DNA from 2 places in the Herbaspirillum hiltneri N3 genome. Region 2 is predicted to be linked to the other one. Evidence: predicted binding sites of a transcription regulator. Region 2 holds the regulator's gene; the other holds the start of a gene.
What was found. The regulator LexA, encoded in region 2, represses DNA repair genes until DNA is damaged. The targets are predictions, from matches to a motif close to ACTGTATNNNNATACAGT.
Positions count from the first base shown of each region.

Region 1: F506_RS09210 (PA0069 family radical SAM protein) is a predicted target of LexA. The motif match lies at 3,795-3,812, and genes of this name have one in related genera.

Region 1 covers NZ_CP011409.1:2,044,146-2,051,069, forward strand. The annotation lists gene F506_RS09190 (GNAT family N-acetyltransferase) at 1-438, opposite strand, end outside; gene F506_RS09195 (NAD+ synthase) at 518-2,131, shown strand; gene F506_RS09200 (P-II family nitrogen regulator) at 2,229-2,567, shown strand; gene F506_RS09205 (ABC transporter substrate-binding protein) at 2,639-3,736, shown strand; gene F506_RS09210 (PA0069 family radical SAM protein) at 3,838-5,028, shown strand; gene F506_RS09215 (aldo/keto reductase) at 5,062-6,075, opposite strand; gene F506_RS09220 (LysR family transcriptional regulator) at 6,229-6,924, shown strand, end outside.
Region 2 covers NZ_CP011409.1:2,286,531-2,293,454, reverse strand. The annotation lists gene F506_RS10435 (inorganic phosphate transporter) at 1-563, opposite strand, end outside; gene F506_RS10430 (DUF47 domain-containing protein) at 649-1,275, opposite strand; gene F506_RS10425 (replicative DNA helicase) at 1,384-2,790, opposite strand; gene rplI (50S ribosomal protein L9) at 2,964-3,416, opposite strand; gene rpsR (30S ribosomal protein S18) at 3,443-3,727, opposite strand; gene priB (primosomal replication protein N) at 3,762-4,055, opposite strand; gene rpsF (30S ribosomal protein S6) at 4,090-4,458, opposite strand; gene lexA (transcriptional repressor LexA) at 4,712-5,362, shown strand; gene F506_RS10395 (tetratricopeptide repeat protein) at 5,548-6,924, shown strand, end outside.

The DNA.
Region 1 (6,924 bases), 240 kb from region 2:
CGAGGTCTGCGCAGCTTCCTGGAGTTCCTGCAAGGCTTGCACCAGCGCCTGGCGCGCGGCGCCGTCAACCGCGAGAAGACGGCCGCCGCTGACCGGCGTGAACGGAATCGCCGACAGCAGCTTGGGGTAATAGGGCAAGCCGTGACGCTCGTAGGCTTCGGCCCAGGCCCAGTCGAAGACGTATTCGCCGTAGGAGTGATATTTCAGGTAGAGCGGCAGGGCCGCCTTCAAGGTATCGCCTTGCCACAGCGTCAGGTATTGCGGCTCCCAGCCGGTGTCCCTGGCGGCGGAGCCGCTTTCGTGCAGCGCATGCAGGAAAGCGTAGGACAAAAAAGGCGTCGCGTCGGCCTGGGCGGCAAGCAGCGCATCCCATGCCGGCCGGCCAACTTCTGCCAGAGAAGAAATGATTCGCGTGCGATAATGAGCCTCTGCGTTCACTGCGTGCAGCTCCCTGGCACAGGTGTTCCGTCCTTACTCTTCGTCATTTTCTTACCGTTATTTCTTACTTGTGGCCATCATGTCAGTCAAAGTCGCCATCGCCCAGATCAACAGCACCGTTGGGGATATCTCGGGCAATCGCAACAAAATCGTCGAATTCGCTCGCCGTGCCGCAGCGCAGGGTGCGGATATCGTCCTCACTCCGGAGTTGTCGCTGGTCGGCTATCCGCCTGAAGACCTGTTGCTGCGTCAGGCATTCTACGCAAAAACCGAAGAAGCGTTGCAAGCGCTGACGGCCGAGCTGGCGACACTGAAAGACGTACACGTGGTCGTCGGTCATCCGGTGCTCAAGGATGGTGCGCGCTTCAACGCGGCATCGGTCCTGCTGAACGGCCGGATCACCGGCAGCTACCACAAGCTGGAACTGCCCAACGACAGCGTGTTCGACGAAAAACGCTACTTCACGCCTGACGGGACGCCGCTGGTGTTCGACGTCAAGGGCACGAAATTCGGCATCAACATCTGTGAAGACACCTGGTTCCCGCGCGCTCCTGCGCGCGCCAGGGATGCCGGTGCACAAGTCCTGCTGATCCTGAACGGTTCGCCGTATCACATGAACAAGCAGTTGCTGCGCCTCGACGTGATGCGCGACAACGTCACCAAACAAGGCATGCCGCTGGTGTTCGCCAACCTGGTGGGCGGGCAGGACGAATTGATTTTTGACGGCAATTCCTTCGCCATGGATATCGCCGGCGAGCTGGTCGCCAGCCTCGCCCACGCGCAGGAAGATTTGCAGGTCATCGAATTCGACGGCGTGCAGATCCGCAATCCGCAGATGGCGCCTGCGCTGTCGATCGAAGCGCAGGTATACCAGGCGCTGGTGCTGGGTGTGCGTGACTACGTCGGCAAGAACGGTTTCCCTAGTGTGCTGATCGGCCTGTCCGGCGGCGTCGATTCGGCGCTGACGCTGGCCATCGCCGTCGATGCGCTGGGCGCCGACAAGGTGCGCGCGATCATGATGCCGTCGCCTTACACTGCCGACATTTCCTGGATCGACTCGCGCGACATGGTCGAGCGCATCAAGGTGCGTTACGACGAGATCCCGATCAACGACTGCTTCTCGGCCTTCCGCAGCACCCTGTCCGAGGAGTTCAAGGGACTCAAGGAAGACACCACCGAAGAAAATATCCAGGCGCGCATTCGCGGCACGCTGCTCATGGCGCTGTCCAACAAGTACGGTTCCATCGTCCTGACCACCGGCAACAAGAGCGAAATGGCGGTCGGCTACTGCACCTTGTACGGTGACATGGCCGGCGGCTTCGCGGTGATCAAGGACATCGCCAAGACACTGGTCTATCGCCTGTGTGCTTACCGCAACAGTATTTCCGAAGTCATTCCGGAACGCATTCTCACGCGTGCGCCGTCGGCCGAGTTGCGGCCCGACCAGAAAGACCAGGATTCGCTGCCGCCGTATGAAGTGCTCGACGCCATCATGCAGATGTACATGGAAGAGAACCTCAGCATCGGCGAGATCGAGCGGGCCGGTTACCAGAAGGACGATATCGAGCGCATCACGCGCCTGATCAAGATCAACGAATACAAGCGGCGCCAGGCTCCGGTCGGTATCCGGGTCACGCACAGAGCGTTCGGCCGTGATTGGCGATATCCGATTACATCAAGATTCCGCGAATAATATTACGTCGTGCCGCGCTCATAATTAAGAGTGTTTCGTAAAAACTTTTATTGATTTAATTCGATTTTCTGCGACATTTTATAAGGAGGGAATAGCCATGAAGCAAGTCACTGCTATCATCAAACCGTTCAAGTTGGACGAAGTGCGCGAGTCGCTGGCCGAAGTCGGCGTCACCGGACTGACCGTCACCGAAGTCAAGGGTTTCGGCCGCCAGAAGGGTCATACCGAGCTGTATCGCGGCGCCGAATACGTGGTCGATTTTCTGCCCAAGGTGAAGATCGAAGTCGTGGTCGACAACAGCGTGGTGGAACCGGTGGTCGACGCCATCATCAAGGCCGCGCGCACCGGCAAGATCGGCGACGGCAAGATTTTCGTACAGGAAGTCGAACAGGTCATTCGCATCCGTACCGGCGAGACAGGAGCGGAAGCGGTATAACACCGTGAAGGGGGGATCGCATGTCGGAGCAGCTTCGGTGGTTGTTTCGAATTCTTCCGATCTTGCTGTTCATGTGTTTGTTCTCCCCCGCACATGCCGGCGCCGGCGTCTCCGATACCCGCATCCTGCTCGGGCAATCGGCCGGCATGTCCGGCCCCACGGCGCAATACGCGCGCCAGGCGCTGAACGGCGCCAAAATCTATTTCGACAAAATCAACCAGCAAGGCGGCGTCCACGGCAGGCGTATTGAGCTGCTCACCCGCGACGACCAGTACACGGCGTCTCTCGCCGCCTACAACACGCGACAACTGATAGAGCGGGACGGGGTGTTCGCCCTGTTCGGATTCGTCGGCTGGCCGGCCAGCCAGGCGGGGCTGCAGATCGCTTCGCGGGCACGTGTTCCTTTCTTCGCGCCTTTCACCGGCGGCGCGCTCCAGCCATCTTTCAACCGCCATCTGTTTTCGATTCGCGCCAGTTATGCGGACGAATATGCCCGTTTCCTGCGCAACATGAACTGGCTCGGCACGCGCAAGCTGGTGCTGCTGTATCAGCAAGACCAGTATGGCGTGTCGCTCAAGCAGGACCTGGAAAACCACGCACGGCGCGAAGCCATCGAGCTGACCAGCATCGGCATCAGCCACGGCGGGATCAATCTGGCGCCGCTGATCGAGAAGACGCTGGCCGTGCATGCCGACGTCGTCATGCTGGTGAGTGCCGACTACCAGGTCAACGCGCGCCTCGTGCGCGGCTTGCGCGACGATGGATTCCTCGGCCAATTCTTCGCCGTGTCTTTCGTCGGCAACAAGCAATTGGCCGGCGAACTGGGCGAACTGGCGCACGGCCTCCTGGTTACGCAAGTGGTGCCGTTGCCGTGGCGGATGTCGATGCCGCTGGTCGCCGAGTATCGCAAGCGCGTGGCTGAAGCCGGCCGCGAAGAACTCTCCGTCACCGGCCTGGAAGGCTATATTGCCGCGCGCGTGCTGGTGGAAGGGCTGAAACGGGCAGGGCGCAATCTCACGCGCGAGCGCCTGATCCGTGCGCTCGAAAGCATCAACGCGCGCAACTATGACGGCGGCGGCTATGCCGTCAATTTCTCCTCCACCCGGCATCAAGGGTCGATGTACGTGGATATCGCGACTATGACCAAGGACGCCCGTTTCATGAACTGAGGCCGTCAATTCAGGGAAATCCCTGTTTTCACGATTGCCATCGCATTTGGTTTAAAATACTGTATATATGTACAGTATTCAAATGCGGAGGCAATGACCCCATGAGCAAGTCCGGTTACCGCAAAGTACCGTTGCAAATCACGCAAGTGCGCGAGAGCGAAGGCGAGACATTCACGCGCGTGTTCGATGCGCGCAAGGGCCGTGGCGCGGTCAGCAATATGCAGGGACGCTATGAAGTGGAACAACGCGTCGGTTTCGACGACGGCTGGGGCGTGCCTGAACCGGAGAATGGAGAAACGGACGAAGGCGGCGAACCTGCGGCCCTGCGCACCATCATCACCGAAGAAACCGCCAGGACCATCATCAGCCGCAACAAGTCGCCCGACCTGCCTTTCAATGCGTCGCTCAATCCGTATCGCGGCTGCGAGCACGGATGCGTGTACTGCTTCGCGCGGCCCACGCACGCCTATCTCGGCCTGTCGCCGGGGCTGGATTTCGAGAGCAGGATTTTTGCCAAGACCAACGCACCGGAATTGCTGCTGCGCGAGCTGGCGAAGCCGTCCTATCTGCCCGAGACGATTACCGTCGGCATCAATACCGACGCCTATCAGCCATGTGAGCGAGAACTGCAGATCACGCGGCGCGTGTTGCAGATACTGAGCGACTGCCGTCATCCGGCGGCGCTGATCACCAAATCTTCGCTGATCGAACGCGACATCGATATCCTGGCGCCGATGGCCGCGCGGCGCCAGATGATTGCCGCCGTCACCATCGCCACGCTCGACCCGGCGCTGGCGCGCAAGCTGGAGCCGCGTGCGGCCACGCCGACGCGCCGCCTGCGGGTAATCCGCACGCTGGCTGAAGCGGGCATTCCGGTCAGCGTCAGCGTTGCGCCGGTGATTCCCTTCATCAACGAGCCGGAGCTGGAAGACATCGTCGCGGCTGCCGCAGAGGCCGGCGCGCGCCGCGCCGGTTACACCGTGCTGCGCTTGCCATGGGAGGTGAATCCGCTGTTCCAGCAATGGCTGCAGACCTACTTTCCGGAGCGGGCGAACCGTGTCATGAACCGCATCCGCGAAATGCGCGGCGGCAAGGACAACGACTCCGATTTCGCCACGCGCATGCGCGGTGAAGGCGTGTGGGCGGAGCTGATACGCCAGCGTTTTGAAAAGGCCGTGCAGCGCAGCGGCATGCATCAGCACGGCTGGTTCGACATGCTCGACGCCTCGCAATTCGTGGCGCCCGCCCGGCCGGCGAGAGCGTCCCCGTCCGGCCAGTTCAATCTGTTCTGACCGGCCGGGGCGGGGCGCTTCCCCGCGATGGTCTTACTTCTCGCTGTCCAGATGCGCCATCGAATGCGCGGCATAGCGATCGCCCGCCGCGGCATTGGCCGGAATTGCTTCTTCGATGCGCGCCAGATCCTGTGCCGTCAGCGTCAGCTTGAGCGCGCCCAGCGATTCCGTCAGGCGTTCCGGGCGGCGTGCGCCGACCAGCGGCACGATATCGCTGCCTTGCGCCAGTACCCAGGCAATCGCCACTTGCGCCGGTGTGGCCTCTTTGTCGGCGGCGACACGGCGCAGCACGTCGATCAGCGACAGGTTATGCGCCAGGTTGTCGCCCGAGAAGCGCGGGCTGTGCGCGCGGAAATCGTTCGCCGCCAGCTTGCGCGCCGGATCCCAATGACCGCTGATGAGGCCGCGCGACAGTACGCCGTAAGCGGTGATGCCGATGCCCAGTTCGCGGCAGGTCGGCAGGATATCTTTTTCGATGCCGCGCGAGATCAGTGAATACTCGATCTGCAAATCGGTGATTGGATGCACTGCGTGAGCACGGCGCAGGGTGTCCGCGCCGACTTCCGACAAGCCGATGTGACGCACCCGGCCAGCCTTGATTTCGTCGGCGATGGCGCCCACGGTGTCTTCGATCGGCACGGATGGATCGAGGCGCGCCGGACGGTAGATGTCGATATGGTCGGTGCCCAGACGGCGCAAGGTATAAGCCAGGGAATTCTTGACCGCCGCCGGACGGTTGTCCATGCCGACCCAGTTGCCGCCGGCGTCGCGCATGGCGCCGAATTTCACGCTCAGAAGGACCTTGTCGCGGCTGCCGGCTCCGGCGCCGCCTTTGCTACGCAAGGCGTCGCGGATCAGCATTTCATTGTGACCCATGCCGTAGAAATCGCCGGTATCGAGCAGCGTGACGCCGGCGTCCAGCGCGGCATGGATGGTGTCGACGCCGGCTTGTTCGTCGGCCGGGCCGTACAGATCCGACATGCCCATGCAGCCGAGGCCGAGGGCCGACGAGGATAGGCCGTCGCGGCCGAGTATGCGTTGTTCCATGATGATTCCTTCCAGTCGAAAAGTGAGGGGCGCCAGCCGGAGAGAGGGCGACAGCAGCCATTCCTTGGCGCATGGTGATATTATTGGACTTGTTTAATTTCGAATAAATGGCGTTAAAATGATTTCTTTATTCGAAAATAATTAATTATCAATATGGATCGCTTGCAGGCAATGGAAGTATTCGTGCGCGTCGCCGAACTGGGCAGCTTCAGCAAGACTGCCGAGCAGATGGGCTTGCCTGCGGCGACCGTGACCAACGCCATCCAGGCGGTGGAAAAGCGCGTCGGCGTGCGCTTGCTGCAGCGGACCACGCGCAAGGTCACGCTGACCGACGACGGCGCGGCTTACCTTGAGCGTTGCCAGCGCTTGCTGGCGGAATTCCAGGATGTCGAGAACCTGTTCGACAACGAACAGCCGCAGGGCGTGGTGCGTGTCGACCTGCCCGAAAGGCTGGCGCACAAGAACGTCATTCCGCGCCTGCCGGAGTTCTTCGCGCGTTATCCGGACATCAGCGTCAAACTCAATGCCAGCGATCGCTTCGTCGACCTGATCGGCGAAGGCGTCGACTGCGTGGTGCGGGTCGGCCTCCTCAGCGATTCAACGCTGATTGCGCGCAGCATCGGCGCGATGGAGCAGATCACTTGCGCTTCCAAGGCCTACCTCGATCGCCACGGCCGGCCGCGTACGCTGGCGGAGCTGGGGCAGCACGTGATGATCAATTATTTTTCCAGCCGCACCGGCCGCGAGCTGCCGTGGGAGTACATGCAGAACGGCGAGCTGAAGACGTTGAAGCTGCGTGGCCAGGTATCGGTCGCGAGCTCCGAGGCTTATATGGCGTGTTGCCTGGCG
Region 2 (6,924 bases):
TACATCGATGCCGACACCAACTGCGCGCGGCGGAACCAGCCGTCGACCTTGCGCGGCGTCGAGCGCACGAAGATCCACGACACCAGCAACATCATGATGGAGCCCAGGATAAAGCCCAGCAACGGCGACAGCACGATGAAGATGACGATCTTGATCAGGCCGGAAGCCACCAGCGAACCGGTGCCGGCCTTGGCCACTGCTGCGCCCACCAGACCACCGATCAGGGCATGCGACGAAGACGACGGAATGCCGTAGTACCAGGTCACCAGATTCCAGAAAATCGCGCCGACCAGCGCGCCGAACACCACCACGTGATCGACCACCGCCGGATCGATAGTGCCCTTGCCCACCGAGGCGGCGACATGCAGCTGGTGAAAAACAAAGACGGCGGCCAGATTGAAGAACGCCGCCATCGCCACGGCTGTCTGCGGACGCAACACGCCGGTGGAAACCACCGTCGCAATTGCATTTGCCGCATCATGGAAACCATTCATGAAATCGAACAGCAGCGCCAGGACGATCAGCAAGGCAAGAATGTGAAAACTAATTTGAACTGTATGCATGGATAAACCGTTGTCTTGAGAAGCGGCGGCAACATCGCGCTGCGACGGCGCCAGTGTCGAGCGCCGGCGCAGTCAATGGCGAAAGTCAGGCGTTTTCGACGATGATGCCTTCAATGATGTTGGCGACGTCTTCGCAGCGATCGGTAACGGTTTCCAGGATTTCGTAGATGGCTTTGAGCTTGATCAGGTTGCGCACGTCCGGCTCATCGCGGAACAGCTTGGACATGGCGGCGCGCATGACATGGTCGGCATCCGACTCGAAGCGGTCGATCTCTTCGCAGATGGCGAGGATCTGGCGCGAGTTGTCCATGTTGTGCAGCAGGCCGACAGCTGCCTTCACCTTCTCTGCACAGGCCAGGCACAGCTCGGCGAGGCGCTTGGCTTCCGGCGTGATGGCTTTGATGTCGTACAGCGAAATGGTCTGCGCGCCATCTTCCAGCAGGTCGAGGATGTCGTCCATGCGGGTGATCAATTGATGGATGTCATCACGGTCCAGCGGCGTAATGAAGGTCTTGTGCAGCAGCTCAATCGTGTTGTGAGTGACTTTGTCCGCCTGCTTTTCCAGGGTCTCGATCGCATGCACGCGAATTTCCAGGTCGTCGAAATTGGTCATCAATGCGACCATTTCCTTGGCGCACTTCACACCCAGCTCCGCGTGCTGGTTGAACAGATCAAAAAACTTGCCCTCGGAGGGCATCAGGCGTCCAAACATGTTCCACTCTCTTATCAATAATTATGCTTCGCTTACACAACATGAGCCGCCCGAGAAGCGGCCTGCATTGTCCACCCAGCCCGGGGCTGAGCGATGAACCACGCAGCGTCAGTCGCCGCCGTAAGGCGACGCCAGACTGCCGACATAGTTGTCGTACTTGGTAAATTGCCCCAGGAAGGCAAGGCGGATGCTGCCGATCGGCCCGTTACGCTGTTTGCCGATGATGATTTCCGCGGTACCTTTGTCAGGTGAATCGGGATTGTAAACTTCGTCGCGATAAATGAACAAGATTACGTCCGCATCCTGCTCGATAGCGCCGGATTCGCGCAAGTCCGACATCACGGGACGCTTGTTGGGGCGCTGCTCCAGCGCGCGGTTCAGCTGCGACAAGGCGATTACCGGGCAATTGAGTTCCTTGGCCAGGCCCTTCAGGCTCCGTGAAATTTCAGAAATTTCAGAGGCCCGGTTTTCGCCGCTGTTGCCGCCGCCGTTGCCTGACATCAGTTGCAGGTAGTCGATGATGATCAGACCAAGCTTGCCGCATTGCCGCGCCAGGCGGCGCGAACGGGCGCGCAATTCAATCGGGCTCAAAGCCGGCGTTTCATCGATGTAAAACTGCGCATCGTTCATCTTCTGGATCGCATGCGTCAGGCGCGGCCAGTCTTCGTCGATCAGACGGCCGGTGCGCAGGCGATGCTGGTCGAGACGGCCGACCGAACCGAGCATACGCATGGCCAGCTGGGCGCCGCCCATTTCCATCGAAAACACCGCAACCGGCAAGCCGCTGTCGATGGCAACGTTTTCACCGATGTTGATGGAAAACGCGGTTTTACCCATGGAAGGACGGCCGGCGACGATGATCAGGTCGCCTGGCTGCAACCCGGAAGTCATCTTGTCGAGGTCGATGAAGCCGGTCGGCACGCCGGTGATGTCGCTGGTGCTGTCGCGGTTGTACAGTTCGTCGATACGCTCCACCACCTGGGTAAGCAGCGGCTGGATCGACAGGAAGCCCTGGGAGCCGCGCGAGCCCTCTTCGGCGATGGCGAAAATTTTTGATTCCGCTTCATCCAGCATCTGCTTGACGTTCTTGCCCTGCGGATGGAAAGCGTCGCCGGAAATCTCGTCGGAGACCGTGATCAGCTTGCGCAGAATGCTGCGGTCGCGCACGATTTCGGCGTAGCGGCGGATATTCGCCGCCGAGGGCGTGTTTTGCGCCAGCGCGTTGAGATAGCTCAGGCCGCCCACCTCTTCGGCCTTGCCGCTGGTGGACATCGCTTCGTAGACCGTGATCACGTCGGCCGGCTTGGTTTCGTTGATCAGCTTGACGATGTGCTGGAAAATGATGCGATGATCGTAGCGATAGAAATCTTCCGCGCTGACGAAGTCGGCGATACGATCCCACGCGGCGTTGTCGAGCAGCAAACCGCCAAGGACGGATTGTTCGGCTTCGATGGAGTGCGGCGGGACGCGCAGGGATTCTAGTTGCGGATCGGGAGATGCGTTCATGGCGCGCATTATACCTGCTAAGAGTAGTCGCTTCAGGTGCGGGGACGAATTAGCCGGCGGTTTTACAACCTGCAGTCGGACTTGCACCGGCCGCGGCATGTCGCCACAGGCCGGTAAAAATAAAAAAGCCAGGCGAACCCGGCTTCTTTATCAAAACAGATGGAACGACTTGGCGTGATGAATTACGCGTGGTCGCCCGCAACAGCAACAGTCACGTCAACCACGACGTCGGTGTGCAGAGCAACCGAAACAGCGTGCTCGCCAACGATCTTCAGAGGACCTTGTGGCAGACGAACTTGCGCCTTTTCGACCGGGAAACCTTGCTTTGTCAGCGCATCAGCGATGTCAAAGTTGGTCACGGAACCGAACAGACGACCGTCAACGCCGGACTTCTGGGTGATCTTGACTGTCAGGCCGGTGAGCTTTTCGCCTTGGGCTTGTGCTGCTGCCAGCTTTTCAGCGGCGGCCTTTTCCAGCTCGGCGCGCTTCGCTTCGAATTCGGCGATGGCGGTTGCTGTGGCGCGGCGCGCCATGCGTTGCGGGATCAGGAAGTTACGTGCGTAACCGTCCTTGACGCGGACGACTTCGCCCAGACCACCGAGATTAACGACTTTTTCCAACAGAATGACTTGCATGTTTTTCTCCTATATCTCGTCGTCAATTACGCGTTGTGCAGATCTGTGTATGGCAGCAACGCGAGGTAGCGTGCGCGCTTGATCGCAGTGTCAACTTGACGCTGATAGTGTGCCTTGGTGCCGGTCAGACGTGCTGGCATGATCTTGCCGTTTTCTTGCACGAAATCCTTCAGGGTGTCGACGTCTTTGTAATCGACTTGCTCAACACCTGCTGCTGTGAAACGGCAGAATTTTTTGCGCTTGAACAGCGGGTTTTGCTGTTGGCGTTTTTGCTTCAACTTGCTTTTATCGAACTTTTTACCGAATGCCATTTTGCGGCTCCTGATATCTAAAAATTGAGTGGTTCTAAACTACAGATTCAAAATCAACGATGTGAAACACGAGGCTTTTGCTGTTGCGATTCCTGCGCGCCATGAAGCCACTGAACTTGAGCATCTCGCCGAGACCGGCCTGATTGAGCCGGCCTGAAATTTCACCTGCAGCGAATGCAGTGATTTCAAACTCGACCAACCTCTTGATGCCTGCTTCCGTCTGTTCCGACTGGTGCTGCAACTTCGCAGTCACTACCGGGATGCCGGCCGGGGTGTAACGTATGACGTCACGCTCGGCGATACTGGCAACAAACTGAAAGTGATTCACGCTCCCTGGTGCTTTTCTATCGCGATATCAGCAATCAGGCCGCTGGTGCTTCTGCGCGATTGCTCTTTGCGGCGTCTTCTTTCTGGACAGCCTTCAGGATTGGCGAAGGACCGGTTTCGGCCTTCTTCAACTTGACTGTCAGATGACGCAACACTGCATCGTTGAACTTGAAGCCGGTTTCGATTTCGGCCAGAGTTTCGCCGTCAACTTCGATATTCAGGCAAACGTAGTGTGCTTTTGCCAGTTTTTGGATTTGGTACGCCAATTGACGACGGCCCCAATCTTCGACACGGTGAATCTTGCCGCCGCGTGCAGTAACGATGCCCTTGTAACGCTCGATCATCGCTGGAACTTGCTCGCTTTGGTCCGGATGGACGATAAATACGATTTCATAATGACGCATGTAGACTCCTTTATGGACTGATTAACAAATCGCCCACCTCGGCGTCAAGACGAGTGTGGGAAGAGGAAAGCCCGCAATCATATAACAGAATGTCAAAAACCTCAATGCTTTCAGGCATTTGCCGTGGGCCCGGGCCCACAAATCAGAAAACGGCCGATGACATGATTTCAATATTGCAGATTGACACTGCTTTATAACTGTATAAAAATACAGACTGTTTATGCAACCAGCATAACTTCCCCCGAAAGCCGACATGCTCAAACTGACCGCTCGCCAGGAACAGATTCTGAATCTGATCAAAGATGCCATCGAAAATACCGGCTTCCCGCCGACGCGGGCAGAGATCGCCAACGAGCTCGGCTTCCGCTCCGCCAACGCCGCCGAAGAACATTTGCAGGCACTGGCGCGCAAAGGCGCCATTGAGATTTCACCAGGCACCTCGCGCGGCATCCGCCTGCGCGATGGATCGGCCGGCAATCCGGGCCGCCAGATGGCCCTGCCGCACCCGGCGCTCATGCAGCTGTCGCTGCCGCTGGTAGGCCGCGTCGCCGCCGGTTCGCCGATCCTGGCGCAAGAACATATCGAAAGCAATTACAACGTCGATCCGGCGCTGTTCTCGGCCAAACCGGACTATTTGCTGAAAGTGCGCGGCATGTCGATGCGCGATGCGGGCATACTGGACGGCGACTTGCTGGCGGTGAAAAAGGCCGATCAGGCGCGCAACGGGCAGATCGTCGTGGCGCGAATAGGCGACGACGTCACCGTCAAGCGCTATCGCAAGACCGGCTCCCTGATTGAACTGCTGCCGGAAAATCCCGACTTCAAGGTGATCAAGGTCTCTTCCGAGGAAGAAAACTTCGCTCTGGAAGGCTTGGCCGTGGGCTTGCTGCGCAGCTGGAACTGATCCCGCCTCGAGCCCCACACAAACTAAAGCCCGCTAAATCGCGGGCTTTTTTTACGTCTGTTTGCCGGATCGAAACCGGAATTGCATCATATGATACGTATAGCTTATTGCGACCGGGCAGCTCAATTCGCATTCGCAGCCCGCTCGTGCAACAGCATAACTATTCAATCCGGTAAGGAATCACAATGTCAACGCGTAGCAGCAACAAGCCCGCCCACAAGAATGCTCAACCCAATGTCAAAGATCTCCTCGCCGTAAGAGAATGCCTGGGCTTGCTGGACGACCACAAGGTCGCCGAAGCGAAAGTATTGTGCGCTCAGGTACTCAAGCGCGCGCCCAATCTGGTCTATGCCAATCATGCCTGGGGTCTGATCGCCATGCATGAGAACGACTATGTCGCCGCAGAGGCTGCCCTGCGTAAAGCAGTAGCTGCAGATCCGACCAATTCGGAATACGTCGCCAATTTGGCCACCTCCGTTCTCAAGCAGGATCGCATCGATGATTCGATCGCGCTGTACGACGAAGCCATCAAGCTCAACACAGACAACAAGGACGCGCGCATCGGCCTGGCCAACGCGCTGCATGAAAAAAACGATCCGGACGCCTCGATTGCCTACTTCGAGGATGCCGTCAAACGCAACCCGGACGCACCAGGCCCGCTGTCCCATCTGGGCAAAGCCCTGATCGATGCCAAGCAATACAAGGAAGCGATCGAGGTTTTGCTCAAAGCGCTGCAGCTGCAGATCAACTTTGCGCCGGCGCACACCAACCTGGGCATCGCCTTCCAGGAAATGGGCATGCTCAAGGATGCCCTTGAATGCCACAAGACCTCGCTGTTGCTGGATCCGACCGACATTTACGCCCAGAACAAGATTGCCGACACGTATATCAAGCAAAAAGACTACGACAAGGCCCACGAGCACTACCAGCGGGTCATCGAATTGGCGCCCAAGGACCCGAACAGCTACGCGAAGCTTGCCTCCAGCCTGTTTTCCACCCAGGACCGCTATGAAGACGCGATGGCGCTGTTCCGCAAGGCACTCGAAGTGGACCCCAAGCATCCGTTGACGCTGAATAACATTGGAGCAACCATGTATGACTATGGCGAAACGGTGTCTTCGCTGCAGTTTTTCCACGATGCGCTGGCGCTCAAGCCCAACTATCTGACCGCCCAGCACAACCTTGCATTAGGGCAATTACTGGCGGGCGATCTGAAGGAAGGCTGGGCAAATCACGAAAGCCGCCTTGAAGTCAAGGAACGCAGCTATGTTTACAAGCTGATTCACAAGCTTTTCGGAATGATCCCGAAATGGGACGGCAAATCTTCGTTGAAGGGCAAATATATCCTGCTGATGCACGAACAAGGCTTCGGCGACAGCATTCAGTTCGTGCGCTACGTCCACTTGCTGCTGGCGCAAGGCGCCCGCGTGGCGCTACACGTCAAGGATCCGCTTGCTCGCCTGTTCCGTAGCGTATCCGACCAAGTGACCCTGGTGCGCGAGACAGATCCGTTGCCCAAGTGCGATTGCGCCTACGTACTGATGAGCTTGCCGCATGCGCTG